Regions from separate parts of the Priestia sp. USM5 genome, predicted to be linked through region 1. Evidence: predicted binding sites of a transcription regulator. Region 1 holds the regulator's gene; each other region holds the start of a gene.

Evidence for each region. The regulator LexA, encoded in region 1, represses DNA repair genes until DNA is damaged. The targets are predictions, from matches to a motif close to CGAACATATGTTCG.
Region 2: the regulator LexA is predicted to act here: its motif matches at 5,003-5,016, upstream of ACWATA_RS15315 (Y-family DNA polymerase).
Region 3: the regulator LexA is predicted to act here: its motif matches at 3,316-3,329, upstream of ACWATA_RS10625 (DUF6434 domain-containing protein).
Region 4: the regulator LexA is predicted to act here: its motif matches at 3,865-3,878, upstream of uvrB (excinuclease ABC subunit UvrB).

Annotation. Positions count from the first base shown of each region.
Region 1 covers NZ_JBSGKN010000001.1:808,324-816,636, forward strand. Annotated here, with positions in the region: gene ACWATA_RS04135 (cation diffusion facilitator family transporter) at 1-629, shown strand, start outside; gene ACWATA_RS04140 (glycosyltransferase family 2 protein) at 669-1,646, opposite strand; gene ACWATA_RS04145 (GtrA family protein) at 1,643-2,035, opposite strand; gene ACWATA_RS04150 (ArnT family glycosyltransferase) at 2,056-3,561, opposite strand; gene ACWATA_RS04155 (hypothetical protein) at 3,848-4,048, shown strand; gene ACWATA_RS04160 (magnesium transporter CorA family protein) at 4,116-5,561, opposite strand; gene lexA (transcriptional repressor LexA) at 5,771-6,388, opposite strand; gene yneA (cell division suppressor protein YneA) at 6,535-6,864, shown strand; gene ACWATA_RS04175 (YneB family resolvase-like protein) at 6,918-7,586, shown strand; gene ACWATA_RS04180 (DUF896 domain-containing protein) at 7,656-7,886, shown strand; gene tkt (transketolase) at 8,054-8,313, shown strand, end outside.
Region 2 covers NZ_JBSGKN010000001.1:2,854,229-2,862,541, reverse strand. Annotated here, with positions in the region: gene ACWATA_RS15355 (hypothetical protein) at 1-138, shown strand, start outside; gene ACWATA_RS15350 (DUF2695 domain-containing protein) at 155-679, shown strand; gene ACWATA_RS15345 (YxzC family protein) at 749-1,027, shown strand; gene ACWATA_RS15340 (WapI family immunity protein) at 1,073-1,495, shown strand; gene ACWATA_RS15335 (hypothetical protein) at 1,806-2,231, shown strand; gene ACWATA_RS15330 (DUF4181 domain-containing protein) at 3,127-3,483, opposite strand; gene ACWATA_RS15325 (hypothetical protein) at 3,837-4,082, opposite strand; gene ACWATA_RS15320 (hypothetical protein) at 4,112-4,801, opposite strand; gene ACWATA_RS15315 (Y-family DNA polymerase) at 5,061-6,326, shown strand; gene ACWATA_RS15310 (YolD-like family protein) at 6,341-6,673, shown strand; gene ACWATA_RS15305 (SMI1/KNR4 family protein) at 6,794-7,309, shown strand; gene ACWATA_RS15300 (SMI1/KNR4 family protein) at 7,323-7,700, shown strand; gene ACWATA_RS15295 (hypothetical protein) at 7,990-8,313, shown strand, end outside.
Region 3 covers NZ_JBSGKN010000001.1:1,939,739-1,948,051, forward strand. Annotated here, with positions in the region: partial or broken gene ACWATA_RS10615 (SMI1/KNR4 family protein) at 1-338, shown strand, start outside; gene ACWATA_RS10620 (malate:quinone oxidoreductase) at 1,106-2,608, shown strand; gene ACWATA_RS10625 (DUF6434 domain-containing protein) at 2,723-3,289, opposite strand; gene ACWATA_RS10630 (ADP-ribosylglycohydrolase family protein) at 3,473-4,405, shown strand; gene ACWATA_RS10635 (hypothetical protein) at 4,577-4,741, shown strand; gene ACWATA_RS10640 (PTS sugar transporter subunit IIB) at 5,003-5,308, shown strand; gene celB (PTS cellobiose transporter subunit IIC) at 5,320-6,672, shown strand; gene ACWATA_RS10650 (6-phospho-beta-glucosidase) at 6,712-8,040, shown strand; gene ACWATA_RS10655 (phosphotransferase) at 8,139-8,313, shown strand, end outside.
Region 4 covers NZ_JBSGKN010000002.1:163,716-172,028, reverse strand. Annotated here, with positions in the region: gene uvrA (excinuclease ABC subunit UvrA) at 1-1,811, opposite strand, end outside; gene uvrB (excinuclease ABC subunit UvrB) at 1,818-3,797, opposite strand; gene ACWATA_RS25180 (sigma-54 interaction domain-containing protein) at 4,133-5,794, shown strand; gene ACWATA_RS25175 (proline dehydrogenase family protein) at 5,859-6,773, opposite strand; gene ACWATA_RS25170 (DUF2198 family protein) at 7,089-7,319, opposite strand; gene ACWATA_RS25165 (PDZ domain-containing protein) at 7,340-8,313, opposite strand, start outside.

The DNA.
Region 1 (8,313 bases):
TTTTAAATATTGCAGTACTTGGCATCTCGGTATTACTTGAGATGTTTGTCCTCTTTAAGGCAATGAAAGAAATTTTGCACGATGTCGGAATGAATACTGCAGAGGTCAATGTTTTTACGCAAAGCTTTGTTCATCTAAAGAAAGCAAAGCCAGCAACTAAGCTTGTTTTTATGGAAGATCTGGTAGCTACTGGAGGAGGCGTATTGGCTTTAATCGCCGTTTTTATTTCGCGGTTTACGCCTTTTCATCAAGCTGAAGGAATTGCTTCTATGCTAATTGGTCTTATGATGTTTTTTGTAGTAGGACGAGTATTTTTAGATAACGCTGCCGGAGCGCTTGGTGAAGCAGATAAAGAAATGGAAATGAAAATTGGCGCCATTGTTATGCAAGATGTACAAGTGCGTGATATTCAAACGTTAATGGTGATGAAAGAAGGAGAAGAGCTTCACGTTGAATTAAAAGTAGAAATTGATCCTTCTTTAACAGTAGCAGAAGCGGATGATATTAAAGATCGTCTCGAAAATCGTATTTTACAGGAAAAAGGAATAACGGATGTCATTATTGAATTTGATGAAGATGATGGAATTCCTGACTGGGTGACAAGCGATTTACAGCTTCAAAAAGAATAAAAAACAAGGAAGAAAACAGTTGTTTTCTTCCTTGTTTTTTTAGCTATATACTTTTTCACGCACGTTTTGAGAATCTGTTGAAGCCGCAGAAAAGTTAATAGTTTCACGTACAACGTAAATAGGTCTATTTTTACTTTCATCGTAAATTCTTGCGATGTATTGTCCCACTAGACCTAAACCAAGTAGCTGAATACCGCTAAAGAAAGTGATAGCTACCATAATCGAAGTCCAGCCAGGCTGAATATTTTCACCTATCAGCCAAACAACAATCGAATAACTTAAAACGAGAAGTGATACAAAAACTGATAACAAGCCAATAACCATTACTAAACGTAAAGGTTTCGTTGAAAACCCAATAATTCCATCTGAAGCAAACTTGATCATCTTTTTTAAAGGATATTTTGTTTCACCAGCAAAACGCTCATCGCGCTCATATTCTACATATGTTTGCCTGAAGCCGACCCAAGACATCATTCCTCTTACGAAACGATTGCGTTCAGTCATTTTTTTGAATACGTCCGCAACTTTTCGGTCGATAATACGAAAATCTCCCGTGTCTTTTGGGATTTCAATATCGGACATATAATTTAAAAAGCGATAAAAATACTTAGCCGTTGTCAATTTAAAAAAGGTCTCTCCGCTTCGCTTCTTGCGCTTTGCGTATACAATTTCATAGCCTTGCTGCCATTTAGCAATTAATTCAGGAATCATTTCAGGCGGATCCTGTAAGTCAGCATCAATAATTACGATAGCATCACCTTGAGCATAGTCAATACCTGCTGTGACGGCAGTTTGGTGCCCGAAATTACGGGCAAAATCAATAATTTTTACGTTAGAATCCATAGCTGCTACGTCCTTTAAGATTTCAATTGTTCGGTCTGTACTGCCGTCATTGACGAAAATGAATTCATAGTTAATGTGATTTTCATGCATGACGGAAAGCAAGCGATTATAGCATTCATTAGCTACTTCTTCTTCAAAATACATAGGTACCACGATTGAAATTAGTTCTTTCATGCTTTACCTCCTATCGAGTGATTGTTTGTGTGCTTAAACGTCCATATTTTATTAAGAAAAAAATTAAAAAACATTCCTATACAAGTAGACAACAGTTGTCCAATTATCGGATTAGCAGGTGTATAGTGTACAAGAAGGAATAAGCAAGATGTATTAATTGCTAAAGTAATAAGGTTTACGATGAAAAATTGAGCTAACATCCATTTATGTACAGTTGCTTGAAACACCCACGATTTGTTCCAATAGTAGCTGTTTATGACGCCAATGAAATAGGATAGTACGTTAGCCAATATATAATTCATATCAAAATGAATCAGTGCTAAGTAACTGATAATAGTGAGCAGGGTATTCATTATACCTACAAATCCGAATTTCAGGAATTTTATCACGGTTGCATAATCCCTTCCATTTAATTTATCTCTTCACATTTTGCCTGGGTCTTATTTTTAGTAAACCGTACTAGTAAATAAGATAGAATCACTGAAATACCAAACCCTTCGAGCAGCATAAAGCTTGGGAAAATAAAGAATCGATAGCGAGTTTGAATTTCAATAAGCAAGTGAATAAGAACGTATCCTATGATTAGTAACAAAAACAGTGTATACGGATATTTATCCTGCTTCTTCAGGAATAAACATATAAGTCCAATAATGGAAATAATAGTAGTTGAAACGTAAATGATTCTTTCATAACTTTGAGCAGCACTAATTAATTTCTCTTTATTAAAAGGTACATCTTCTTGAGGAGTTAATGAAATACTCCAAAATGTAGATGCATCCGTTCCTCCCCACATATTCAGGAATTTAATGTGAAAGAGATCTAAAAGTTGCTCTTTATCTGCTACTCGCTCTTTAATTACTTCTTTTTCTGCTTCAGCTCGTTTTTCTCCAATTGGCATACCCATAAAACGACTAGCATCCTCTGAAGAATAAGAACCGCTTGTTTCATAATTAAAGCCAATAACGAATTTCCATAAAGGATCTCTGTTACTTAAAGGATATTTAGAAATACCGCTCGCTACAAAAGAGTAGTTGATCAGCGCATTTGCAATAAAAAAAGTAGCCAGTACGCCTACGAGGTTTTTTCCTATTTTCTTTCGACGAGTTTTTAACTCAGCAGCATCCTTCGCTTTAATGTAAGGTTGAAGAATTTGCAAGATGAAATAAATGAAAACAGCAACGATAATAATGGGTCCCAGAGGGCGCATTAAATTTCCTAACGACAATAGAAGACCAATATAAAGCCAGCTAAACTTGTTATGAGCAAATCTTTTTATAATAAGGTAAAAAGCTGCATAAAATAAAAAAGTAGCTAAATGCTGATTGGTTAACACTGAGCTGTAGAGAATGTTCGGAATGTAGAACGCATATAGGAAAGCTGCCATTCTCCCAGCAAGTTCGTTAAATACTTTAGCGCCAATTAGATAAATAAAAATAACGGTTCCAGTAGAATAAAAAATATTTAACAATTTTAATGTAAAAATGCTATCTCCAAAACAGCGAATAACAATAGATTCATAGAATGAAAAGCCTAGCTGATATACCCATGTAGTGAAATAAACGCTTTGGTTAAATTCATAATTTCCTTTTGCGATATTACGTGCGGCATCTAACATGACAAGAAAGTCAGATTTTACAGGTGTTTGAACAGAAAGCATCCATGCTAATCGAACACCTAAGGTCAAAACAATCAGTGAAATAAAAAAAACAGTTTTGTTCATGTATCTACTTGCAATAGCTATTAGAAAAATGACAAGGAAAGTGATACATATTCCTTCAATAATAAATGAATTACTTAAAGCCAAGCCTTTTAAGTCCAATGAATTTGTCATCGCACTATAACTGCCCCATAGAGACCATGTAAGAATCATGACACATAAAAGAATCAGGCTTTTGGATAAAAATGAGTTAAGCATATTACCTCCTGCAAATTATTTCAAAGATAAGGTACAAAATTCCTACCCTATGATACCATATTTTATTATTTTGTATATATTTTTCTTATAGAGTATAATGTTAGATTGTTCTGAAATTACAACAGCGGCACAACGTGTAATAAAAGGTTCAGTGGAGTAGGCAGTGATTTAGTAATAGATAAAAGAGGTTGGGAAAAAAGGATTTTAGTCGAAGCGAAAAACGAACCATTAATCATCATGTTTGTTTGATTAGTGGTTCGTTTTTTATGGTGCACGTAGGTTTCATTTGTTTAGTTCTTTCCAGCAGTTGATTGGAGGGCAAGACGAAGACTCCTGCGGGAAAAGCGGAAGGGGTGAGACCCCGCAGGAGCGCAAGCGACGAGGAGGCTCACCGGCCGCCCGCGGAAAGCGAAGTCTTGCACGGAAATCAACTGCGATGTCACAAGCAATCCCTGCTAGCTTATTTATTTCATTTGTTTCCCTTTAGACTTGCTTGGTTTAGTTATGTCTCAATCTCTTCTTTTTTATAATGTATTTTCTGATGCGAACAGCTTTTATGTTTTAAATCGATCTTTTAATAAATTCCATAGGGAACTCACTCCGAGACTAATGCTGATCAGAATTCCTGATAAAGCTACTATTAAAGCGATATATTCAAAGATAGAAAACTGCTTCATACTATCCCAATTGATGTTTCCCTTTAGCTTGCTAATAACTAAATTCATTCCGTAAATACCGGAAAGAACGGTATAAATCGTTAAAATTAATAATAAGTAATTGTGACGCTTGGCCGCGATTTTCTCTTGATTTTGATACAAAGTACCAAGGGTTTCTTTGACTTCTTGATAAAGAGAATTGATGTGGAAGATTTTTTTAAAGAGCTCAGAAAACTCTTGACCTTCCGTGCGAGAGCTAATTTCTAAAAATAAATATTTACCTGAAAATACAGTAATAGAGCGAATTAGTCGCTCGATGCCCTCTGAATTTTTATGAAACGTGAGCTGAGAATACTCATAGGATAGTTTTAGCAACACGATTTTATAGAAAAAATGCAAAAATAAATTATAGTAATGTTGGCCAAATAGATGATTCATCAAAAGCTGATCCGTTTTAGAGTCTGTCGATTTAGAAATACACGAAAACACATGGTCTGTTATAACGTAATAGGTTTCAGGAGCCCATCTGGAATACACGTGTTTGGTATTATACGTTTTAATATACTCATGGTTGTGTGCAGAGATAAACGGTTTCCCGTCAGGCGTATAGCTATTTAGCTGCCCAGTACGAAATAAAGTTGTGGAGTTAATCTCTTGCTCTTGATTTACCGTTACATAACTTAATACAAACATCCGTTCATCGATAAAATAAGGAAGACTCCCGACGTGCTGTTCACGCGTCGCTTCTTTTTTGATGTGTTCGTTCAAAAATGGCGCGAGCTGTGAAAAAATATAATCCTGTACTTTGCTATAGCGATGATGTTCATAGGTAATGGTGGATCCATGCTCTTCAGCAAGCTTCGGTTCTAATACACGAAAATGATTCATGAATTCTAAAATGTCATCATAGGTGTAATGATTATGACTCATCTCAGTGCGAATGGTCATGACCCCAATTTCAAAAGGACATAAAAAAACATCCACAGACAGCACGTTGCTAGACACGGTGGTGGAGGAAGTTTGTAGCGTAACGGTATGGTCTATTTTTTTTGAAAATCGAAGCAAGCCTTCTTTTTCGCACGAATCAGGAAATAGAATACATTCAATGTAAGGAAGAAAATATTGATCCAAGCTATCATGAGATACGTAATACTGTTCTCCGTAGTATTCTTTTTCTACATGTTTGTTTTGAATGGAAAAAAACTCAAACATATTTGCTTCTAGTGCATGAACAAGCTGCTCTTTATTTTTTCGATCAAAGGAAAAAGGAAAAAGAAACATGTTCATTGCTTTGGTAGGCATAATAGTTTGAAATGGTTCTGTTTTCCTTGGTGTATTGGTCATAAACTACATCCTTCTTATAGTCGGTTGTATTTTTTTTGAGAGTCGAAAAAATGCAGACAGAAAGTAAAAGGTAAAACAGGCTTTATAAAAACCGCTCTACCTGCCTGTAATGATTCGACGTATCATTTATAATATGCCAATTTTTTTAGAAAACAAACGTAAAAAACCAACTAACATCATGATTAGTTGGTTTTACATACAGTGTGTGATTAGTGAATCGTGCGATATACACCAGTGACTTTTCCTAAAATCGTTACGTGGCGAAGAATAATAGGCGCCATCGTTGAATTTTCAGGCTGTAAACGAACGAAATTTTCTTCTTTAAAGAAACGTTTTACCGTTGCTTCGTTGTCCTCGGTCATAGCGACCACAATATCTCCGTTATTAGCAGTTTGCTGCTGACGTACGATTACCATATCGCCATCTAGAATACCTGCTTCAATCATACTTTCTCCCATAATTTCAAGCATAAATACATGATCATCTGGAGAAACGAATTTATCTGGAAGAGGGAAATATTCTTCCACATTTTCAACGGCTGTTATAGGAAGACCCGCTGTTACTTTACCGATAACAGGAACATTAATGACATTGCTTTTAGGGATGTTTACTTCGTCTAGTTGAAGAACTTCGATTGCTCTTGGTTTTGTTGGATCTCTGCGAATTAACCCTTTACTTTCTAAACGAGCTAAATGCCCGTGTACAGTGGAGCTAGAGGCTAATCCCACCGCTTCCCCAATCTCACGAACAGAAGGCGGATAACCTTTTAATTTTACTTCGTGCTTAATAAAATCTAGTATGTCTTGTTGACGTTTTGATAGCTTCATATTTTTCACCTCGATTTTAGCTATTCTTTAGGTGAATTATACCACGTGATGTGTCAATATACAAACATAAGTTCGAAGAATTCCATTGACAGAAACAAATGTTCTCAATAAAATAAGAACATATATTCTGATAGGGGGATCATAATATGCACCAATTCTTACATTCTATGAAACATTACGCTATTTTTTTTGCAGTTATCGCTGCACTTACATATGTATTGACGCTGGTTTTAGGAGCGGATAAAGTAGATTTAGACAAATATTCAACGGTTACTATTACAAAAGGAGATACGCTTTGGGACTTGTCCAACAAGTATCATAATCACCATCATTTGACCACCAATGAATTTGTCAAATGGGTTGAAGACGTCAATGATCTAAACTCAGACACTGCCCAGTCTTTATCTCCTGGAGATAAATTATATATTCCTGTTTTAAAAAAAGAGTTACATAATCAAGTGGCAATTGAACAGTAGTGTGTAACGGCCGTTCCTGAATATTGTTAGAAGCCGAAAAGGTCGTGATAAAAGTGGACGCCATTATTTATTGCCGTGTAAGTACGGATAAAAAAACCCAAGAAACATCTTTACAGCGCCAGCAAGAAGAATTAAAAAAGCTTGCTGATCTTCACCATCTAAACGTAAAAAAAGTCGTAATGGAAAAAGCAAGCGGATATGACGTAGACAGAGAGGGTATATTGGATGTTCTTCATACAATGAAAGAAGAAAAAATATCTGTGCTGCTCATTCAAGACGAAACGCGATTAGGCAGAGGAAATGCCCGAATTGCGCTTCTTCATGCTTTTCATAAAGAAAATGCTACGATCTATACGATTAGTCATCAAGGTCAGCTTCAGCTTTCAGAATCTGATTCGATGGTGTTAGATATTATTAGCTTAGTGGAAGAGCATCAGCGGAAATTACATAACGCTAAAATTAAAAGAGGAATGAAAAGAGCCGTAGAAAACGGTTATCGTCCGCAGCAAAATTTAAAAAATCAAGGAGTTAACTCAGGAAGAGAAAAAAAAGAAGCGCCGATTGAAGAAATTGTCCGCCTTCGTCATAACGGCTTAACCTTTGCTGAAATTTCAGTTACGCTAAAAGGTTTTGGTTATAATATTTCAAAAGCAACGGTACATCGTCGCTATCAAGAGTATCAAGAGAGTGCTCAATCTCTTGATAAAACGAAAGAGATTTAGTAAGATGACTACATGTTGCCGGAACGGTTCGGTAATTTTAATTATTGATTATAAGGAGATAGGTTTTATATGCTATCAAAAGATAAACTTGCTCGTATTAATGCTCTTTCAAAAAAGGCAAAGGCTGAAGGTCTGACAGAATCTGAAGCGAAAGAACAGCAAGAGCTACGTCAGGAATATTTAAAAGTTTTCCGACAATCTATGACAAACCACCTTCATACGATTAAAGTTGTGGACGAGGAAGGTAAAGATGTTACGCCTAAGAAGTTAAAAGAGAGCAAAAAGAAGCGTCTTCACTAAGACGTTCTAGTAAAACTAGAGGGAGAGTTCCCTCTAGTTTTTTGTATATTTTTAATAAGGCACACAAAAACTGTAAAAGTGGAAATTTTTTTGGTTCAAGTATTGTACAAATAAGCAAATCATTAGTATGATAACATATGTACATAGTTTTGAAAGGAATGAAGAGTATGACACAACGTATTGAAGATCTTTCGATTGCAACAATTCGTACTTTATCAATCGATGCGATTGAGAAAGCAAATTCAGGTCACCCAGGTATGCCAATGGGAGCTGCTCCAATGGCATATACATTGTGGACAAAATTTATGAACATCAATCCAAAGAATCCAAACTGGTTCAACCGTGACCGCTTTGTATTATCAGCAGGACACGGATCGGCACTATTATACAGCTTGCTTCATTTAGCTGGATATGACTTATCAATTGA
Region 2 (8,313 bases), 2.0 Mb from region 1:
AAAATTGAAGAATGGATAGACACTGACGATGATACTGCTATCTGTCCTTACTGCGGGATTGATTCTGTAATAGGTTACAGCTCTGGATTGCCCATTACCCAAGAATTCTTAAGAGGAATGAAGGCATATTGGTTTTAAACAAGGGGGTACGTAGATGGATAATTTACTGGATTTACGGATTGAATTAATCACAGGACAAAAATTAGCTATGCAAGGGTCTTATCAAAGAAGAGCTCCCTCAAAAAAGGCCATTCCTCATCTTTTAGTAGCAAGAAAAGGTTTAAAGGATTATGTTAACCAATACCCTACTAATGCTTTAGCTTGGCAATTGCTATCGGAGGCTGAAGAATATCTATTAAATTATAACGAGGCCTTAACGGCACTTCAGAATGCCCTATCTCTTGGCGAAAAAGATAAAAAGTTACTAAAAAGATTAGCTATGCTAACAGAATACGGAAACCAATGGAAAGAGCTTGGAATAACATCAGAGCAATTAAAATCGTTAGAAATATATCTACAAGAAAAATTAGAATCGTATGGTTGTAATCATACGTTAATTTATACCAGAGAGTGGTTGGATATAAACGTGTTAAGAAACAAAAAGTCTAAGTTAGTAAAGGCCTTACAAAATCATGGTGGTTTTTGTGATTGTGAAGTTCTTATGAATGTGATCGATTAGGTTAAAGTACTACTGAAAGTCTTTATTTTACTAACTTTAATAAATATCTATTTTGAAAAGGTGAAACGAATGTTTGAAAGTCAGCCAACAAACAAAGATTTGATAAATAAGCTAGAAGATGTTCTCAAAGGAGACGTATCTAGAGAGCAATTTAATATGTGGGCCTACAAATGGGTTCAAAATCTAGATAATAGAAGTAATCTTTCCTTAAATGAGAATCAATTACATGAATACTTTATTTTCTTATTAGGCATCGATTTAGAGATGGAACCCGATATATATTTCTACGACAATAGACAAATTCAAGAATGGATTGAGAAAATAAAACATGGTATTCAATTATCTTAATAAAGATATAAGTACTATCGTTGAGAAAAGAGATGCAAGAATCAAATTAAAATTGAAGGTAAACAGGGCTTTATTCAAATTAAGTCAGAAAAGAAATATGGGTTTTCCAATAAAAAAAGTCATTTTGGAGGTTATGATATTGAAGGAACGGTTGAAATAAAGACTGGGAATTACTATGTATTAGGAGAATTGTGGTTCACTACAAACGATATGTATGAATTTTATCAAGCATTAAACAAATGCTATAATACCCTCCAAGGCATAGCCACTTTTATAAACTACGAAACGTCTCTTCAAATAGAATTTGAATTTAATAATCTAGGTCAAGTCGTTATCCAAGGTTATTATAGAGAGAAGCCTTATTTGGAAAACGTACTGCAATTTGAAATAGAAAGTGATCAAAGTTTTATTTTAGCTACGTTAAATGAATTAAAAACATTTTTGAGTCAATATGGGGATATTAGCTGAGATAATTAATGAAAAAAGGAAATCCAAGGTAGGGTAAAGTACCTTGGTGTTTTTATTTCTCAAAACCTCTCCTACATTAACTAAGAGTGTATATACAATAAATTGTTTTAGAAAGATCAATGATAACAAAAATTCAAAATTTCAATAACGTAGCTTTCGATTATCCTATAAAAAGGTACAGTTCGCAAAGGCATAAATCCCCAGAATTACATGCCCTAATATCTTAAAAAAGCTCCTTTGTATATACTGTTGTGAATAAAACGTTATTATGGTATAAATCTACTATAATATAACAAAGTAGGTAATTTACATGTCAAAAAGTAAATGGTTTTTGATTTTATTTGTTCTATTAATTTCTATTACTTTTTTCTTTTTTATACTCAAAGAAGATGGAGAAATCAAAAGAGATAATATAGAAATAGGATATAAAACAAATGATGAATCTCAACACATTATTGATCCACAGAATAAAGTGGATCGAAATAAGGAAATAATCGTCTCTACACATTTTAAAGAAAATTCGGAAAAGGAAAAACAAAATAAAAAGTTTGTACTAAAATTAGCTAATATCAAGGATAAGAGCAATGTTTTAATGGAAGAAATTATTCCTAATGACGAGGCCACTGCGGGTTACGAATTTAAAATTAGTTCAGGAAAACTTTCTGCGGGAAAGTATCAATTTTCTTTGTATAGAGATAATAATTTGAGCGTAGTAAAAGTCTTTACATTCAAATGATAAAGAATACATAGTCCGTAAAGGTATACCTTTACGAACTTTTCTTTTTCGTAAGAAATCTATCATCTTTATCGTTTGCTTAAGTTATAAAAACAATTACGAACGTCTTCTGGAATCCATGCACTTTTACGAACATTTTTAGTAATAAAAAAGGATTCATACCGGTTAATCGATATGAATCCTTTTGAAACATAGTTATATACCAATAGGTATTTCTTATAATAAAATTAATCCACCTATTATAAGAACAGCACCAAGCATAATACGGAACCCAGAAGACGACACTGGATCAGTAACTATATCGGATGCTACTGCTAAAACAACTAAAGTTTTTTTAGTCTTTCCTTTTGTGTTTTTATCTTTTACGATGATTAAAATTCCCGAGATTAATAGATACAAACCAACTAGTAAAACTAATATAGGTATAAAAATTATTTCCACCTGCTCTTATGTATTATAGTGTATTTATTTTCTATGCTTTTTATAACGTACATAGCTCTTTGTGTATGTATAAATAAACCATTAGAAAACATTCAATATTGCTCCAATAATAATTGCTATTAAAAAATATATCAGGAGACTAAATGATATTAAATATTCCCTAGTTTCTCTGTTATATCTTCACTCCATAAAGATTCGGAAACTTAAATAACATAAACAGAAAATAATTAACATGACCCACATAGGAAGCTGTTCAAAAGCAATAAAGAGTATAATAAAAACAATATAAAAACTTTTTTCTACCCATTTATGCCACTTGTTTACATGATTTTTTCAGTGTCGTGGTCATCTTTAACATTTAATTTTATAGCAAGATACTTTGTAATAAGAGATGCTACTAACAATAATAGTAAGAGGTATAAAAATGTTTTTAGCAATAATATTCAACTCCTATTTAAAATACATTTAACAAAGTACCAACTCCTATAGAAGCTAAATAAAAGAAGAAGAAGATAACGGCTAAAAGGTGTTCCTTTGTTTCTCTTGCAAATTTCCATTCCATAAATATATTAAATCCCTGATAAACAATACAAAAAGCAGCTAAAATAATCCACATAGGAACTTGATTATAATAGCTTAGGGAAAATAAAAATATTATGTATAGTACAACTTCTATTCTTGAGTGCCACCTGTTTACTTTTTTTCTATAAATATCTGGATCGGTTTCTAAGTGCATCTTTTTTCTTAAGTATTTTTCGACATAATGAGCGATATAAAACGCTACTATAATAAAAATCAAAAATTTGTACATAAATACCTCCTAATATCCAATAATATCATTTTTTTCTATTTTAATTAAATTAATCCACTTGTTGTGGAATTAATCATATGATTTAAGGCAGGTTTTATTGAACAGTAAGAAGAGGCTTCACTTGTGAATGAAAACATAGTAGCAATTGAAAGTTATAAAATTGCGTTTTATAAAGATTTAAAATATATGTTACTGAGGAAGATGATGTAATGACGAAATAACTATGTAAAGAAAAGATGGAAAGTTAAAGAGCCCTTGTATACCAAGAGCTCATATTTTTGTATGGTTCCGATAATTAAACTTATGTGAACTAGAATATAATAAGAGGCCGGGACAAAGCCCAGCCTCTTAGATTATCTATATAAATTTTCTACAGGTTTACCTAAATTGTTTATATCCTGAGTAATATTTAAAATGATTAAATAATGATCTTGGCTTTTTCGTTTACCAAGAAAAACAACTTGGTGAACTTCAACTAAATCATTTTCATATTCTTTGTTAGTTTCACACATTTCATACAAAGTGCTACCAAACTCAGTATTATCCCAATTAGCTATATCAAGCTCTATAAAAACTTGGCTTTTTTTTACGTTAATCATTTGTTGTCTACCCCTTATCTATAGCACAATTAGAATGCTAGTGGAAATTGCGTACTCTTTGCAGAGTTGCTTTTATTTATTATAACTCTATGATCTCTTGTCGAAGTATCTGAGGTACTAATATTAGAATCAAAACGTTTAGCGTAAAAAACTTGAGTATTTCCTTTTTTATCAGTTTGTGACCATTTATTATCGTAATTATTCATAGTTTCTTCTCTTAATTTTTTGACATCAACATTGCGACCATATTGAGTATCATTAGGTGTAGATTTTTTCTTTGGATTATACTTATGCCTATCATATGCGTGCTCATTGATAAAGCTTGATTTGTTCATTCCACCATTTAATTTATATGGAACAGTGTTATTCTTTCCCTTTTTAGGTTTACCTCTTCTTTTTAAAGCTTCAAAAGTACTTGTCGAAGCATCAGATACAACAGCCGTAATAGCCCCACTTGTGTTTGTAGTCACTTGTAAATTGATATCGTAACTAACTCCATCTTCAAAAAAAGCAGTATATGTAACTTTGTTGATTGCATCGTTCTCTAAAATCCCTGCATTTTTAAGTTCATCTAATCCATATACTTCAATTTTTTCTTCCAAAACTAACTTCTGAAATTCATCATCGTTCCATTCATCTGCGTAAGATATACTGCTAAACGAAAATAGACCTAAAATCATTAATAAAAAGGCTTTAACTAAAATTCGATTCTTTACCACTTGATTTTCTCCCCTTTTTCATATTTTGTCAACAATGAGAAATTATACTATACAAAAACAGAAAATGTAACAAAAATATACATAAAAATAATAATTTGTTATTTTTATAGTTATATAGACCTTTCTGTAAGTTGATTAAAAAGAGATATATCATATTGCAGTAACAATAATCGGGAAAAATTTAGAATTTCCATTGAATAAAGAACGTTTGTTCGTATATAATAGAGAACAAACGTTCTTTATCTAAGGAGTTCTTTCAATGGATTATGCCCAGCTACCAAACAGAGTCATTATATGCATCGATATGAAGGCATTTTTCGCTTCAGTTTCTTCTGTCATACGGGGATTGAATCCGCTAAAAACAAAGCTTGCGGTAGTAGGAGATATCAAACGGTCTGGATCGGTTGTGTTAGCTGCCACACCCTTACTAAAGAAAGAAGGAATCAAAACGGGAAGCCGTCTTTTCGATATTCCTAAAAGAAAAGATATCCATGTCGTGAATCCATCTATGGAGAGGTATATCAAGGCTTCGAACTATATTTCTAGTTTGGTGTTACAGTATGTGGCTCCTGAAGACTTTCATGCGTACAGCATTGATGAGTTGTTTATTGATGCGACAACTTCTTTGCATTTATTCGCTAAAACACCAGAAGAATTAGCCTATAAAATCATCAACGAGATTTATCAAAAAACAAGGCTGACAGCTACTGCCGGAATCGGTCCCAATCTCTTACTGGCAAAAGTGAGCTTAGATCATGAGGCCAAGAATAGCCCAACAGGAGTTGCTTATTGGCGGTATGAGGATATTCCCTTTAAGCTGTGGTCCATTCATCCGATGAAGGATTTCTGGGGAATCTCGTCTGCTACGGAAAGACGCTTACAACGGTTAGGCATTCACACCATCAAAGAACTCGCTCTTTCTTCAAAGGAGATGTTACAAAAAGAATTTGGCATTCTGGGTGAAGAGTTGTATCAACATGCGAATGGGATTGATTACAGTCGCATTTCTGATGTGTACATTCCTAGCTCTCGTTCATTTGGAAAAAGTCAGATTCTATTCCATGATTATACAAACCGAAAAGAAGTGGAGTTATTGCTGTTAGAGCTATTGGACGATGTATGTTTTCGTTTACGCATGCATCAAGTAGTGGCTCAGACTGTTCATTTATCTATTGGTTACAGCAAACAAACAGGTGGAGGCTTCTCAAGACAAAAGAAAATGGGGAGAGCTTCGAATTTAAGCCAAGATATCTTTCCGTATTGTTTAACCATCTTACATACACATGATAGCGGAATGCCGATTCGTTCCATTGGGATTTCCTTGTCGAACACACGCATTCAAGAAGAAGAACAAATGAGCTTATTTGAGGATATTGATCAGCGGGAAAGAGCCTATGCACTTGCAAAAACGATCGATGACATTCGTCTTCGTTATGGAAAGAATAGCGTTCTACGGGCCTCAAGCTATCTCGATCATTCAACGGCTCGTTATCGAAACGGCCTTCTAGGAGGTCATAAAGCATAAAGGAGGAAGCTGCTATGCAGAACAGAGGAATGAAAAAATGGCGACCGTTCGCCACTATGCCAGAGCAATACAAAGGATTACAGGAAATTATAAAAAAACAAGCAGAAATACCACAACCTTTTTTAACAGAAGATCAAATGGAACAGATTAATTTCACTTTGATTGAAGCGCTTCATACACATAAAAAAGTGTACCTGACGTATTACAAGCATGGGCAGTGTATAACAGAAACAGGAGTTATTCAGTTTGTTGATTCTCTAGGAGGATTATTTGTTTTTATAGATGAGGGGGGTAACCAGGCGAATAAAATGAGGTTAAGCGAGCTAATTGATGTTCGTTTCATGTAGTAGAAAGTAATAAAACAGTTTATTTACATAAGATTCCCATACATAATTAGTATAAGCTTAAAAAGTACAGGATCATTTTCATAGATTCATTTAGTAATGTTATATAAGGAGGCCTTTAAAATGAAGCAGGTTTGGCATGAATTTGAACAGTGGTTGAGAATAAATCGGCCAGAAGCAGTAGGAACACTTAACGAAGCAGCTGCTGAATCAGAAATTGCAGCGGTTGAACAAAAGATGGGACTAACCTTCCCCCAAAACCTTAAAGACTGGTTAATGATACATAATGGACAGAGCGATGAGTATATAGGAGTTATTGAAAATTATACTCTATTACCTCTAGAGGAGATTCTGTATACGTGGCAAACCTTAAAAGAGCTTTTAGACGGAGGAGAATTTGAAGATTTTCCAGAAGTAGAACCTGTTGGACCAGTGAAAAAAGAATTGTGGTGGAACCCGCGTTGGATTTCGATTGCCACGAATGGGGGAGGAGATGATATTTGTATAGACTTGGATCCGGCTGAAGGAGGAAAAGTCGGCCAAATTATCACCTTTTGGCACGATTGGGAACAGCGCGAAGTAATAGCAGATAGCTTAGAAGAATGGGTAATGGCCACGATAAATCATACAGATCATTAAAGGGGAGAAGCAAATGATAAAGCCGGATATAGAGAAAATCTATAAAATTCTTAAAGCACTTCCAGGTACGTCGGTGAAAGTAGAATTTGAAGATGAAGTGGGAGAAATTCTTTCTACTCCTTATTATATCTATCTTAAAAGCGAGTTTTTAGATGGACAATTAGGCTATAGAGAAGATCTAGAAGCCAATTCCCTTATAGGGAATCAAGAAGGAGATTGGCAAGAAAGCTGGTTTGTCATAGGGTATGATGAAGAAATCGGCGGTGACCCGCTTTTTATTGATATAGCGAATGAAGATTATCCAGTTTTTACAGCTGAACATGGTATGGGTGAATGGGACGCTTTAGAAATGTATGATTCTCTAGAAGAGTTTGTAGAAAATGTTACTTAATTATGGCTTCGTTAAAAGATTTTGATAAGAGTACGGTCAGAAGAGGACAGATAGTAGTTTAATATCTACCTAGCTGTCCTCTTTTTTAGCATCTATTAAACTTAGAAAGAATGTAGAGAGAGGAAGAGACTAATGGTAGGAATTGATTTCAGAAGATAAAAGTGAAGAATTATTAGATGCTTTTGCTAATTCGTTATAATTTATCTTTCTAATCAGCTTATAAATTAAGCTAAAGAATTCTGCAGCTGAAGGTAACTTCTAAATAGCCTAAGTATGGGAAGTGAAGACTATGTATCAAACTATAAAGATTAATAATTGGATTTTAGAAATTGATGTTGAAGAAACAAAAAAACAGTATTTGAAGAAGTGGGATTTGTGCGATTGTCTATATTGTCTAAACTTCTATGAAGCTATGAAGTCAAGATCAGAGATAGAGCTTCAGCTTTTTTACCAACTAGGTATTAATCCTTCTCAATGTAATCACTTATCACATTTTGATCCTCAAGAAAATGGGCTACACTTCTATATTGGCTGTTATCATCTTGTAGGTAAGGTATCTCTTCAAACGCCTCTTGAAATTATAAATTCAGATGATGCAATCCAAATAAGTAAT
Region 3 (8,313 bases), 1.1 Mb from region 1:
ATGTAGGCAACGTAGAGCGTTGTTTTGGTAGTTTATTTAGCTTTGATAAGAAAAGCAGTAAGTACATTGTTCAAAAATATGAACTATATAAACCTATGCTTTCGAAAAAGGTTTTTCCTATTGCGAATGATCCCGCTGGAAATTTATTTTGTTTAGATTGTAAAAATAATATAGACAATCCGATTGTGGTATTTTGGGAACATGAAAATGCTGCTGAAAAAGAAGTGTTAATGCAAGAGAAAGGTTTAACTGAAGAACAAGTGGAAGAACGTGCAAGGAGCAATGTATTTTACATCGCAGATACGTTTACGGATTTTTTAAGTAAATTACATGATTGAAAAGCTTTTTGTAAGTGCACGTTGATTTGCTAAAGTCTCTAAGGGGTATTTTTGTGGAAATGCTTCATCAAAAAAATGCTCGAGCGTATAACAATATGTCACTCGTCAAAATTTGGAGGGTTTTCTTTTAAATATTCAAATATAGTCTATGTAAAAGTCAACATACGTGTTAGGTTTTATAACATAAATTTCTGAATAATCATTTACTTATTCACTTATTTCATGGTATGTTATATGACATAGATATTGTAACTTGCAATATGGGCTGGAAATTAGTCATTGCAATATATACTTATTTTTCTAAAAATGCACCTGGATAAGCTGGTGCTCTATACATATATGAATACACCTACGTATAGCTAGTCAAAAAGAATGAAGGCTTTTCTATTTATAGTGCTGATTGTTCTTTGGGCTGAGTATAGTTATAGTAGGTGAAATTTTCAAGACAGTTATTTTGGTTTTTAAGCTGAATTTTTGGAATAGTTTGTTATTTTATTGATCGATGCTTTGCCACTTAGAAGTAGGTATAAAAGTTTACTAATAAAAGAAAATGCAGACGGAATTTAATAAGTTTTTTGGAATTTGTGGGCGATTTTCTCACTTTTTTATCATTTTTGAATAGTTTATAATCATCAGACAATTATACTGTGATATAGTTATAAGTGAGACAGAAAAAGGTGTGTTCTTAGGTCGCACCTGAATTTTTTTACTACGTAAGCAGGAGCGCCTACATCTTTTTACAAATATAGGGGATGAGGAAGGTTATAATGAGCAACGTACAGAAAAAAACAGACGTTATCTTAATTGGTGCCGGAGTCATGAGCGCAACTTTGGGATCATTACTCAAAGAGTTAGCACCTGAATGGGACATTAAAGTATTTGAAAAACTCGCAGACGCAGGGGAAGAAAGCTCGAACGAATGGAATAATGCAGGGACGGGCCATTCTGCGCTGTGCGAACTAAACTATACATCAGAAAAAGCTGATGGATCTATAGATATAACGAAAGCGATCCGAATTAACGAGCAGTTTCAGCTGTCAAGACAGTTTTGGTCTTATCTGGTAAGCAGCAAGTTGATTCGCAATCCGCAAGATTTTATCATGCCAATTCCGCATATGAGTTTGGTACAAGGGGAAAAAAATGTATCGTTTCTGAAAAAGCGTTTTGAAGCGCTGTCAAACAATCCGTTGTTTCAAGGAATGGAGTATTCCGACAGTCCTGACAAACTAAAAGAATGGATTCCGTTAATCATGAAGGGGCGCACGTCAAATGAACCAATTGCCGCAACTAAAATTGATTCGGGAACAGACGTAAACTTCGGTGCTTTAACACGCATGTTGTTTGACCATCTGAAGAATAAAGGGGTTCACGTTCATTACAAACGAAGTGTAAAAGATATTAAACGTAAAAGTGACGGTATGTGGGAAGTGAAAGTCGCAGATGTAGACAGCGGCAAAGTTGAGTACCACACGGCAAAGTTCATCTTTATCGGAGGTGGAGGCGGAAGCTTGCCTTTACTTCAAAAAACAGGTATTCCTGAATCCAAGCATATTGGAGGATTCCCAGTAAGCGGATTATTTATGGTATGCAATAACCCTGAAGTGATTGCGCAGCATCACGGGAAAGTATATGGAAAAGCCAAAGTCGGAGCTCCGCCAATGTCGGTTCCGCACCTTGATACACGCTATATTGACAACAAAAAGACGCTGTTGTTTGGTCCATTTGCCGGCTTCTCGCCGAAATTCTTAAAAACTGGTTCAAACTTGGATTTAATCAGTTCTGTAAAGCCGAATAATATTTTAACCATGCTAGCAGCAGGCGTCAAAGAAATGGCGTTAACAAAATATTTAATTCAGCAAGTGCTGTTATCAAATGAAAAACGTGTAGAAGAACTGCGTGAGTTTATCCCGAACGCGAAAAGCGAAGACTGGGATATCGTTGTAGCAGGCCAGCGTGTGCAGGTAATCAAAGACACGGAAGCCGGAGGAAAAGGAACGCTTCAGTTTGGTACAGAAGTTGTAAGTGCCGCTGATGGTTCGGTTGCTGCACTTCTTGGCGCTTCGCCTGGTGCATCGACGGCGGTTCACGTTATGCTTGAAGTATTGGAAAAATGCTTCCCAGAAAACATGAACAAGTGGGAGCCAAAGATAAAAGAAATGATTCCTTCCTATGGCATGTCGTTAGTTGATCATCCAGACTTCTTTAACGAAATTCATGCGTCTACTTCACAGACGCTTGGTTTAATTAAAAAAGAGTCCGTTTATAGCTAAAGATTTTACGCTGCAACAAACAGCACATGCGTATGTGAAGAAATCTACAGGCGTGCACAAACACCACCTTTTCTTGAGGTGGTGTTTTAATGGTCTTTATATGTAGAGTTTGATTTAAGAGCGGTATTGATTGCTTCCAGGCTGAACTTTTAAATGCTTCCACGCCGCAATTGCATCATCGCGGCTTTTTCCATTGTTTTTCGGATCCTTAAAAAAATCGCGAATAAAGCGGTTGTATTCAAACTCAGGCGCAATTTCTTTTTGATAAGAAGGCTGCTTTTTTCGTTTTTCTTCTTCATGCCACGCTTTTACCACATCTCGATAGGTTTTCCCTACATTTTCTTTAAAGTAGTTTTGAATATATGTGGAAAAATGAAACGTAGGATGAATGGCGTCTTTAAAAAAAGTCCGTACTTTTTGACTGCAGCGGTGATTTTCCCCAATGAAGGTATCTAATGTTAGCGGCGCTTGTGTTTTAGAGGACGAGCGTCTTTTAGGTCGCGTTGTTATTTGTTGAGTGTCACCGGTCGTTAATAACACTTCAATTCTTTTTGAAAGTTCCATTTTAGATCCAGACGGGCTCATGTTGTTTTCTCGGCAAAATTGCTGCAGCTCGGTTTTGAGCCAGTAAAAATCGGTAAAGTCTTTGATAAGTAAATCTTTTGTAAGTTCAGGTCGCATCGTTTTCACCTCCATATATTTACTATAGAACGTTTGTTCTTGTTGGTCAATTGTTTTTAGAGAAGTACGAAGGAATGTCTTTATATTTCTTCCTATTTTATAAAGAAGAAAAAGCATCTAGGCAAGAGATCTCTTGCAAATTCCAAAATCAAACAATTACAATAATAGAAAGGAGTTGATTGCATGACGCTACATAAAAAAGTCCTTTCTATAATTCTAGGAGGAGCTGTCGGAGACGCTTTAGGCGTTCCAGTTGAGTTTAAAAAACGCGATTCATTTCGGATCACAACTATGACCGGCTACGGTACGTATAACCAGCCTGAAGGAACGTGGTCAGATGATACATCTCTGACGATGTGCTTGATTGATAATCTACTAGAAAAACAAGATGAATATGATTTGATGCAAAAGTTTGCGAACTATTGGTCGGATGGCTACTGGACGCCGTACGGAGAAATGTTTGATATTGGCATCGCAACAAGCGAAGCGATTCGCCGCTATAAAAGCGGGCTTCCTAAAGAAGAGTGGGGAGGAAGCGCTGAATACGACAACGGAAACGGAGCGCTTATGCGTATTGCCCCGCTTGCGTTTACACTATGTGATGAACCTAGCTTTACAAAAAGAAAAGAAGAAATAGAAAGAATTGCTCACGTCACGCACCGCCACTTGCGCTCTACGCTTGGCTGCATTATATACGTGGAGCTGCTTATTTGTCTTCTTGACGGCAACGAGCCTTTTGAAGCATATGAAAAAGCTGTGAATATCTGTGAAAAGCATTTAACAGGTACGGAGTATGAAGCAGAATTCACTGCGTATGAACGAGTGTTAAACCTAAGCTTGCCGCACGCAGCGAGAAATGAAATCGGGTCAACTGGATACATTGTCAGCTCGCTAGAAGCATCTCTTTGGTCTTTTCTGCAAAGTGATGACTACAAAGAAGCTGTACTTACCGCTGTGAATTTAGGAGAAGACACAGACACAATAGGCTTTATTACCGGTACTATGGCAGGAGCATATTATCAGCTGGATGGCCTTCCTGAAGAGTGGATTTGTCAGCTTGCTAAAAAAGAAGAGTTGATAGGATCTTGTAAGAAATTTGCAGATGCGTGTGTATGAAAAAGACAATGAAAAGAAGCTGTATTTCACGAAATAGAACAAATCCTTATCAACGGAAACAAAACGCCCGAATATGCAAAAATACAAGTAAGCAATGATAAAAAAGGGTTCCTTCTTGGAGACTTTACTAGCGAAGAAACAAAAGGCTATACGTTTAAGAGCTTGCAAAGTGTGAAGCTACAGCCGCATACAGGCCCTGACGAACAGCTAGAAAGATCGTACAAAGGAAAAGAAAGTGATCAGATATATGCGCTTTCTCTTGCAGATAATATAAGTATACAAGAAGTAACCATCTTAGGAATCTCACATCAGGAGACAATTTCTACTGGGTTATAATAAGGGTCGATAAGCAGCTTACCTAGATGGGTGAGCTGCTTATCTTTTTTAAGAATCTACCACAATTCAATTTGATTTACAATCCCTTTCTCTCTTAATTTAAAGAATATTCAAACAATATTTTTCCTTTGGTAACGGAAAAATATTGCGTTTAATTGAAAGCGTTTTCAATATATAGTGAAGGTAACAAGAAAACATCTTAGCAAGATACTTATCTCACTTATGGATGTTAATCAATCACTGATCAAGGGGGAATTGGAAATGAATATTTTACTATGCTGCGCAGCAGGGATGTCTACAAGTTTGTTAGTGACTAAAATGGAAAAAAGCGCAAAAGAAAAAGAGACGACGTGCAAAATCTGGGCAGTGCCAGGAGACGCGGTTAGAAATCATATCGATAATGCAGATATTTTACTTTTAGGTCCACAAGTGCGCTACTTGCTTCCTCAAATGAAAAAGTTAGGAGAGGAAAAAGGAATTCCAGTAGAGGTTATTAATCCGGTTCATTACGGAATGTGTAACGGAGAAGAAGTGCTAAAATCTGCTGAGCAGTTAGTTTCGAAATAGGAGGGAATCAATTGAGCAAAATGAATCGTGTACTTGAAACATATATTATGCCGCTTGCTGGCAAAGCTGCTCAGCAGCGTCATCTTCAAGCATTAAGAGACGGTATGGTCCTGACGATGCCGCTTATTATTATCGGTTCACTTTTCTTAATTTTAGCCAATTTACCTTTTCAAGCCTACACAGATTTTTTAACAGAACATCCTAAGCTAAAAGCAAGCATTTTATATCCGTACAGAGGAACGTTTGAAATTATGGCTTTAGTAGCTACGTTCGGGATTGCCTATCGCTTAGCAGAATCGTATAAAGTGGATGCACTTGCTTCAGGTGCAGTGTCTTTAGCTGCTTTCTTTGTCGGTACACCTTTTGTTTCGTATACGATTGGAGAAAACGCAGATGGAACGGCTATGGTCGAAACAGCTTACCAAACGGCTATGTTTACAAGTAAAGGTCTTTTTGTGGGGATGGTTATAGCTATTATTGCAACAGAAGTTTACCGGAAGATTATTCAAAAAAATATTGTGATTAAGCTTCCAGAAACCGTTCCGCCAGCTGTCGCTCGTTCATTTTCAGCTTTAATACCGGGATTTGGCGCTGTAATGGTTATATGGGGGCTGCGTTTGCTTGTAGAAAACGTCGGAGACTTCGGGAATTTACATAATGTCGTGACGGTTTTACTGCAGCAGCCTTTAACTCATATTGGTACAAGCTTAGTCGGTACGATTCTGATTTTTATCTTAATTACTCTTATGTGGAGTACAGGGCTACACGGTGCTACGATTGTTGGTTCTGTCATGACGCCTGTATGGCTTACGCTAACAACGGAAAACGCAACCGCTCTTGCTTCTGGTGAGCCAGTAAAGCATATTGTAACGAATGAATTTAACGATATTGTGTTTGTGGGAGGGTCCGGCACTACGCTTTCTCTTGTGCTGGCGATGGTGCTGTTTGCAAAAAGCCAGCAAATGAAGCAGCTAGGAAGATTAAGCATCGGACCAGGCTTCTTTAATATTAACGAACCTGTTATTTTTGGAATGCCTATCGTATTAAATCCGATTATGATTATTCCGTTTATTTTAGCACCACTTCTATCGGTCATTATTACGTATGTATCGATGGATATCGGCCTCGTTGCAAAGCCAATAGGAATTGTCACGCCGTTTACAATGCCGCCGGTGATTAGCGGCTACTTAATTACAGGAAGCATATCAGGGGCTGTTCTGCAGCTTGTGCTAATGGTGGTATCGTTTGGTGTCTATTTTCCATTCTTTAAAATGTGGGACAAACAAAAGCTTATAGAAGAAATCGGAGCTTCTATAGATCGTGATCGTTCACCGGTAAAAGAAGAACAGCAAAGTATTGTATAACGTATTTTTTAAATCATTCATTATAGCGGAGGGATTCAAATGACAAAAGGAATTAAAATTGTAACCATTGGCGGAGGTTCAAGCTACACGCCGGAGCTTGTCGAAGGATTTATTAAGCGCTATGACGAGCTGCCTGTACGAGAGCTTTGGCTAGTAGATGTAGAAGAAGGAAAAGAAAAGCTAGAGATTGTTGGAAACCTGGCAAAACGAATGGTCGAAAAAGCAGGAGTCCCAATTGATATTCATCTTACCTTGGATCGAAGAAAAGCGTTAAAAGATGCCGACTTTGTCACTACACAATTTCGTGTAGGATTGTTAGACGCCAGAATGAAAGATGAACGAATTCCGTTAAAATACGGCGTGATTGGGCAAGAAACAAATGGACCGGGCGGCTTATTTAAAGGGCTGCGCACAATTCCTGTGATTTTAAGTATTGTGAAAGATATAGAAGAACTATGTCCAAATGCGTGGCTTGTAAACTTTACGAATCCAGCTGGTATGGTGACAGAAGCCATTTTACGCTATAGCAATCATAAAAAAGTAGTGGGCTTATGCAACGTGCCAATCGGTATTCGTATAGGGATTGCTAAAGCGCTAGAAGTAGACGAAAGCCGGGTACAAGTTAGCTTTGCCGGATTAAATCATATGGTCTTTGGATTAGATGTCTTTTTAGACGGAGTGAGCGTAAAAGATCAAGTGATTGACGCTATGGCAGACCCGACGAATGCGATGTCTATGCGAAATATCAAAGGAGTTTCATGGGATCCTGACTTTATTAAAGGCCTAGGAGTTATTCCATGTGGCTATCACCGCTATTATTATAAAACAAACGAAATGCTGCAAGAAGAACAAAATGCAGCTGAGCTCGAAGGCACACGAGCTGAAGTAGTGCGCGCGTTAGAAAAAGACTTATTTGAGCTCTATAAAGATCCTAATCTTGCAATTAAACCGCCTCAGCTTCAAAAGCGAGGAGGCGCGTACTACAGCGATGCAGCCTGCAGCTTAATTTCATCTATCTATAATGATAAAGGCGATATTCAGCCTGTAAATACCATTAACAATGGGGCAATTGCCAGCATTCCAAATGATTCTGCTGTTGAAGTGAGCTGCGTGATTACAAAAGAAGGGCCAAAGCCAATTGTAGTTGGTGATTTACCTGTAGCTGTTCGAGGACTTGTTCAGCAAATCAAATCTTTTGAACGCGTTGCAGCCGAAGCAGCGGTTACGGGAGATTACAATACCGCGCTTGTTGCAATGACAATCAATCCGTTAGTCCCGTCTGATACTATTGCCAAGCAGCTCCTGGACGAAATGTTAGACGCGCATAAATCTCATTTACCGCAGTTTTTTAACTCGGTGAATGTCTAATACGTATAGTGAAAAAACCTTTGACAACGAGTCAGAGGTTTTTTCACTTTTGTAGTATACTTTACATACAAACTAAACGTTAAAGAAAGGTGATCACAGTGCCAAATGCATGGGATGCAGAACAAATCGTATCAGCACCGCTTGCCAAAACGCTAATCGAGACGCAGTTTCCAGAACTTGCGCCCGCTGTAATTTCGCTGCTTGGCTACGGCTTTGACAATACGGTTTATCAAGTAAACGACCGCTTTGTTTTCAGGTTTCCAAGAAGAGAAC
Region 4 (8,313 bases), on a different contig from region 1:
CTTTCGGCTGGAAGTGGAATAAACTTCTCTCCTGATAGATATTGACCCGTTAAGGAATTTTCATCATCCATCACTTCCTGAGGCGTGCCTTGAGAAACAACGGCACCCCCGTGTACGCCGGCTCCTGGTCCGATATCAATTAAATAATCAGCTGCCATCATCGTATCTTCATCATGCTCTACAACAATCAACGTATTTCCAATATCGCGCATGTCTTGCATTGTGCGAATTAAGCGATCGTTGTCACGTTGATGAAGACCGATAGAAGGTTCATCTAAAATATAAAGAACCCCCGTCAAACGAGAACCGATTTGAGTAGCCAAGCGAATGCGCTGCGCTTCCCCTCCTGAAAGAGTTCCAGCAGAGCGGTTCAATGTTAAGTAATCAAGTCCCACGTTAATGAGAAAGCTTAGACGCTCACGAATTTCACGCAGTATCATATCCGCAATCTTCATGTCTTTTTCAGATAAACTGAGACTTTCAAAAAAGTCATATGCTTCTTTTACTGAAAAGCGTGTTGTATCTCCTATATGCTTTTCGTCAATAAGCACCGCTAAGCTTTCGCGTTTTAAACGATTTCCTTTACATTTTGGACAAGCTTGCTGAGCCATGTATTTTTCCATTTGCTCACGGATATAATCAGAACTTGTTTCATGATAACGGCGTTCTACGTTCCGAAGCACACCTTCAAATTCGATATGATTTTCTCTTACTTGGCCAAAATCATTTTCATAGCGAAAATAAATTTTTTCTTTACCGCTGCCATATAATACTTTATCAAATAAATGTTCCGGGATATCTCGAACCGGCACATCCATGTCGATGCCGTAATGTGTACATACGGCTTCAAGCAGCTGCGGATAGTATTGAGAACTTGTTGGCTCCCAAGGTGCAATTGCGTGCTGATGAAGTGTTAAGTCATAGTTAGGAATCACTAAATCTTTATCCACTTCCAATTTCGTTCCTAAACCGTCACACGTTGGACACGCCCCGTACGGACTATTAAATGAAAACATGCGGGGCTCAAGTTCTCCAATGGAGAAGCCACATTTTGGACAAGCATGATGCTCGCTAAAAAGTAATTCTTCCTCACCTATTACATCAATAATTACTTTCCCATCTCCAAGGCGAAGAGCTGATTCCAAAGAGTCCGACAAACGAGCGGCTACACCTTCTTTGACAACAACGCGATCAATCACTACTTCAATGGAGTGCTTTTTGTTTTTTTCCAGTTCAATTTCTTCTGTTATTTCACGCATTTCTCCGTCTACTCGAATGCGAACGTACCCTTCCTTTTTAATATCTTCTAATACTTTTACATGGGTGCCTTTTCGGCCAGATACCACAGGGGCCAGTACTTGAAGTTTTGTACGTTCAGGGTACTCTAAAATTCTATCTACCATTTGCTCAATCGTTTGAGACGTAATTTCAATTCCATGATTAGGACAAATCGGCTTTCCTACACGAGCAAACAAAAGGCGCAAATAGTCATAGATTTCGGTCACAGTTCCGACGGTTGAACGAGGGTTTCGGCTCGTTGTTTTTTGATCGATTGAAATAGCAGGCGACAATCCTTCGATCGAATCTACATCTGGCTTATCCATTTGACCTAAAAACTGTCTTGCATACGCCGAAAGTGACTCGACATAACGTCTTTGTCCTTCAGCATAGATTGTATCGAAAGCTAAAGAAGATTTACCAGAACCTGACAACCCTGTTAATACCACTAATTTGTCTCGCGGGATTTCAATATCGATATTTTTCAAATTGTGGGCTCGTGCACCTTTTACCACGATTTTTTCCATCGCCATGTTTTATCACCCTTCCGCTTTTAATTCTAGAATCAAGTCACGAAGCTCAGCTGCGCGTTCAAAGTTAAGCGCTTTGGCTGCTTCTTTCATTTCTTGTTCCATTTCTTCTACGAGCTTTGCTTTTTCTTTTTTATTGAGTTTATCAAATGCCGGTGCTTCTTCATACGTTTCTGTATCTTCTGCTACTACTGTTGCACGAATTGAGCCTCGAACTTCTTTTTGAATCGTTGTCGGTGTGATACCATGCTCTTCGTTGTAAGCTTCTTGAATACTTCTACGACGCTTGGTCTCATTGATAGCAATGTCCATGGAGTTTGTGATGCGATCTGCATACATAATGACATGTCCATTAGCATTTCGCGCAGCACGTCCGATGGTTTGAATAAGCGATCGTTCTGAACGCAAGAATCCTTCTTTGTCCGCATCTAATATGGTTACTAACGAAACTTCTGGAATATCTAAACCTTCACGGAGTAAGTTAATCCCTATGAGCACATCATATTTTCCAAGCCGCAGCTCTCGGATAATTTCAATACGCTCGAGCGTCTTCACCTCAGAGTGAAGATATTGAACTTTAATGCCAATTTCTTTTAAGTAGTTCGTTAAATCCTCAGACATTTTCTTTGTTAACGTCGTGACGAGCACTCGTTCATTTCGCTTAATCCGGTCGTGAATTTCTCCAATTAAATCATCAATCTGCCCTTCAATTGGTCGAACTTCAATATTTGGATCTAATAATCCCGTTGGACGGATAATTTGTTCAATCACCTCAGGCGCCTTCTCAAGTTCGTAAGGACCTGGTGTTGCTGAAACATGGACGATTTGTTTAATATGCTGTTCAAATTCATCAAATTTAAGCGGACGGTTATCTAATGCAGACGGCAAGCGGAAACCATGGTCCACCAACACTTGTTTACGCGCTTGGTCTCCATTATACATTCCTCTAACTTGAGGAATGGTAACGTGGGATTCATCCACCACAAGAAGGAAATCTTCCGGGAAGAAATCCAGCAGTGTATAAGGTGTAGAACCAGCCGGACGAAGCGTTAAATGACGAGAATAATTCTCGATTCCTGAACAAAATCCCATTTCTCTCATCATTTCTAGATCGTAGCGAGTGCGCTGCTCCAAGCGCTGCGCTTCTAAAAGCTTTCCTGCTTCTTTTAACTTCTCTAGCTGTTCTTCTAGTTCTTTTTCAATGTTTTGAATGGCCACACGCATTTTTTCTTCCCTCGTGACGAAGTGAGATGCCGGGAAGATAGCCACGTGTTCACGATCTCCAATAATTTCTCCTGTTAAGGCGTCGACTTCGCGAATGCGGTCAATTTCATCCCCGAAAAATTCCACGCGAATACAGTGTTCATCTCGAGACACAGGAAAAATCTCAACAACATCACCGCGAACGCGGAACGTTCCGCGCTTGAAGTCAATATCGTTTCTTTCGTACTGTACATCCACTAGCGTACGAAGCAGCTGATTGCGTTCTTTTTCCATTCCTACTCGAAGAGATACGACCATTTCTTTGTATTCTTCCGGAGACCCTAATCCATAAATACAGGATACGCTGGCAATAATAATGACATCTTTTCGTTCAAAAAGAGCAGAAGTTGCCGAGTGACGAAGTTTATCAATCTCGTCATTAATGCTTGCATCTTTTTCAATAAATGTATCTGTTTGAGGTACATAAGCTTCAGGCTGATAGTAATCATAGTAACTGACAAAGTATTCGACTGCATTATTAGGAAAAAACTCTTTAAACTCACTGTACAATTGACCAGCAAGCGTTTTGTTATGAGCCATTATTAATGTCGGCTTATTTATTTCCTTAATAACATTAGACATAGTGAAGGTTTTTCCCGTTCCTGTAGCACCTAATAATACTTGATGCTGCTTACCTTCTTTAATTCCTTTCACAATCTTTTCAATTGCCTTTGGCTGATCACCTTGCGGTTGATATGGGGATACTAATTCAAACTGATCTTTCAAATGAAGGCCTCCGTTTCTATTTTCTTGTTTTATATATTTTTATTACGATATGTAAAAACCGAAAACACGAACTGATATTCGTATTTTATCACTTTATACTCATAAATGAAACTAATGAGTATTAATCTTATATAGTGTTTGTTTGTTTTGATTTTTTACCCTGTTACTTTATTACCCACTAAATTCTTATACTACCCTTTTCGAGGGGAATACAACTCTTTAGATGAAAGCAATAAAAGAAAGTAAGCTGCCTAATTGTTTGAAAAAGATAGGCTTTTGCGCCAATTTCTAAATTATGATACAGTATAAAAAATATGTACTGAGAGGGGTTTAGTATGGCAAGCGTTGATCAAGTTCTTATAAATAACTCCTTTATAACAGTTGAAGAATCAACTTCTTTAGCTAAAGTGAAATCTGAACTTTCCAACTATGATTTCGTTGTAGTCACAGCAAGTACCTTTTATGTAATACAAAAAGATGAACGATACCTTTTAACAGGTCATGACGAGGCATCGTCCATTAAAAAAGTAATAGCGGACACAAATTGGCCTTCATCTTCTACTTCTACGTTAGCCAATTTACAAGCCAACACAAACTGGAATAGACCAGTCCTCATTCAAGCAGAAAACCAAGAAACCACAATAGGACTTGTAACACCTTCACAGTGGATTACACATTTGCATAGCCAAAATGAGATATTAGCTTCCTATTTTGATACATTGGCAGAAACCATTAATGATGCAGTGACAGCGGTCGATCATGAAGGAAATGTAATCTTGTGGAATACTGCTGCGGAACATACGTATAAGATTCAGAGAGATGATATTATTGGTAGAAAAATCGGAGAGCATTTTAAAGATGAATCCATCATTCTACATACGATTCTAAATGAAGGGCGTCCTGTGCGCGGAACGTATCATCGTCCTAATGAACAAACTCACGTGCTCATCAATGCATCTCCTATTATAAGAAACAACCGAGTCATAGGTGGAGTCGCAACCGAACATGACATTACCAATATTGTAAGACTAAATGAAGAAATTGATGTATCTCTTCTCATTCCGAAAGATAATCCATTTTCTTCTTTTGCGGGTATCAGTCCTGAAATTAAGCAAGCCGTTGACATTGCCAAAAAAGTGGCATCTACAGATATGCCTATTTTATTAACAGGAGAACCTGGTTCTGGGAAAGAAATGCTGGCTCAGGCCATCCACTACGGGGGATCCAAACATAAAGAACCTTTTTTATCTTTAAATTGCGCCACTATTCCATCTGGACTTCTGGAAATTGAACTCTTTGGTCATCAAAAAGACGTCTTTTCAGAAGATCCAACGACCATTGCAGGAAAACTGGAGCAGGCTCATAACGGGACGTTATTTATTGAAGAAATTGATAAAATGCCTCTTGAAATTCAAGTTAAGTTTCTCCGTTACTTGGAAGAACGAGCCTTTTATCACGTTGGAGGCACGGAAGAAATTCAAGTCCAAACCCGAATTGTAGCCTCTACTACGACGCCTTTGGAAGAGTTGCTAAAAGCCGGTGAATTCCATGAAAATCTTTACTATTTGCTGACCGTCATTAATATTATCATTCCGCCGCTTCGAGACCATAAAGAAGACATTGAAGCATTAACGCAGCAATTTGTACAGGAATTTAGTAAAAAGTATAAAAAGAAGGCTCCTTTCATCAGCTCTGAAGTTCTCGAAGCCTTTATGCAATACGATTGGCCAGGAAATATTCGCGAGCTGAGAAATACGATTGAACGAATGATTTTTCTTAGTGATCAGTCGTTGATTACCCTTACGCACCTTCCTGACAATCTGAAGGATGCCAGTTCTTTCACAGAAGTTCAAAAAGAAGAAGATTCTCTCCAAGAAGCTAGGCTAATAGAAGAGACTCTTCAAAAAACCTATGGAAACAAAAGTGCAGCAGCAGATCTGCTTGGCATTTCGCGCGGCACCCTTTATAACAAAATCAAAGAATACGGATTAAACTAATTAAAAAATTCGACACGAAGCTCAGGATACTTGTGTCGAATTTTTTATGTTTCTTGGACTGAACTTATTTGGAGAAATTTTTTAATACGAACCATACGTTGGCGGGGCGTTCGGCTAGGCGTCTCATGAAATACCCAAACCAATCAATTCCGTAAGGAACATAAACCCTGACTTTATATCCTTCTTTGACCAGACGATCCTGTAGCTCTACGCAAATTCCATAAAGCATTTGGAACTCAAACTGATCATTTGAAATGCCGTTTTCTCTTACTAATCGTTTTGTATACTGAATCATTTCCTCATCATGACTTGCTACAGCTGTATAATGTCCATTTAATAAATGCATTTTAATGATTTTTTTATAGTTTTCATCTACGTCTTTCTTTTCCGGAAACGATACTTCTGGCGATTCTTTGTAAGCTCCTTTTACCAGACGTAAATTGGCTTGATATTGATGTAAGTCATTCATATCTTGTTCTGTACGATAAAGATACGCTTGAATCACAATTCCAATATTATCAAATTCTTTGCGTAATTCTTTATACATATCAAGGGAGATTTGGCAGTGCAAGTAGTCTTCCATATCAATTCGAACAAAAATATCATTCACTCTGGCTGTGTGTAGAATTCTGCGCATATTTTCCATACAAAGCTCTTTGCTAATATCCAATCCTAAAGAAGTCATCTTTAATGATAAATTTGATTGAACGCCCGATGCTGCAATGGCTTCTAGTGTCTGAATGCACATGGCCGTAGATAACCTAGCTTCCTCTTCTGTAAAAACAAATTCGCCTAAATGATCGAGTGTCACAACTTTCCCACCATTGTTAAGCTCCTTGGATGTTTGAATTGCTGATTCAATTGAGTCTCCAGCAACAAAACGAGCTGCCCCCATCCGCAATCCATACTTTTTAGCTAATTTATTCATTGAATGATTTTTGCCAAGCGACTGAAACATCGTTCTCATTAACACTTCCATCGATACTAAACCTCCTTCTATTTTTAAAAATCAAAATAAATATAATTTTCAGATTAATTTCTTTATTTTTCTATACCCTAACTACATATTTGTACACGTATTTAAAATAATTTACACAAAATTGTTTAAGTTATTTTATTTACAAACATATTTGTATAATTAATTTAATTATACTCATTTATCGATGGAACCGTAACAACAGTGTTATGAGTTCTAACTCGTTTTTCGACATAAAAAAGCTCTCCACATTTCGTAGAGAGCTTCTGCGTAAGTTTTGATAATAGGACGATTCACTTATCATCAAAGCAACAATCTTTATTTTCCAGCTGCTAGCATGCCTTTTGCATATATAAAACCAATGGCTGCTGAAAGTAAAGCTATTAAAATAATAAGCGGATAATCTGCGTACCCTTTATATACAGAAACAGCTATCAACAAAAGCGTCAGCGCTGTGGCAACATATAGGTTATATGTTACTCTAGCAAACAGAACAAGCAATATGGCGGGTAGAAAAACTGCGGCAATCGTTTTGACTTCCACAAACATTTCTCCTTTTTATCCGTCTTTTAACCAGCTTGTGAATTACGTTTTGTATAATTGTGTACAAACAAAATACCTAGTTCATGATGTTCGTTGTCATACAATGCTCGCTGAGTAAAGCGAACTTCTCCATTTTCGTCAATAACTTCTAGCTTACAAAAAGCACGGTTATTCACTTGTAATGCTTCATAAAATTTATGGACTTCAGATATAGCGATTCCATTTACTTTAATAATCACTTCTCCTACTTTCAAACCCATTTTCTCTGCCGGAGAATGAGGGATGATTCCTAACACAACCAAACCTTGTGTACGCTTAGTAAATAGTGCGGGCGCTTTTTCATCGCTTCGACGCTGCTGCAAACGAATCCACTCTCTTCCTATGATCGCTAGAATAACAACAGCGACAGCGGCAGGAGGATAAAAAATAGCAACAATTGTAATAATCGTTAATCCCACGCCTAATGCTAATACACGCTTACCGGTAAATTCAATAGATTTAAACGGAACCATACTTTGAATTCGCTGATAAAAACCGATAGCAAAAGGAACAAAAAACAGGCTAAATGATGTTCCGTCAATAGATAACACAGGCCACCATGGAAACACAGACGTAATGGCGCTGCCTGGAATTAAGACAAAAAGCGGAACAACCCATAATTTTTGAGAATAATGAGCCCCAATTTCCTGCCCTCTTTTACTTTTCACAATGGCTGGAGACGTACCTTTTGCTCCAAACTTCCAAATTAAATATCCTTCTGCTAATACAAGCAGCGACATTAAAATAGTAAGAGAAGGTAAATCTGCGTTATGAGCTTGCACAGACCACGTTTGAATAAATCCTTCACCGAAACCAGCTGCAGGAATAAGCAAGGTCGCAAGCACAGCCAGTCCTACGGTATAAGAAGGAGAAAGCCATTTAAACGTCCACGGGCCGCTTATGATAAAAGTTAAAACAGCTACAAGTACAATCGTTCCTATAGATACATAGACACCTAGCA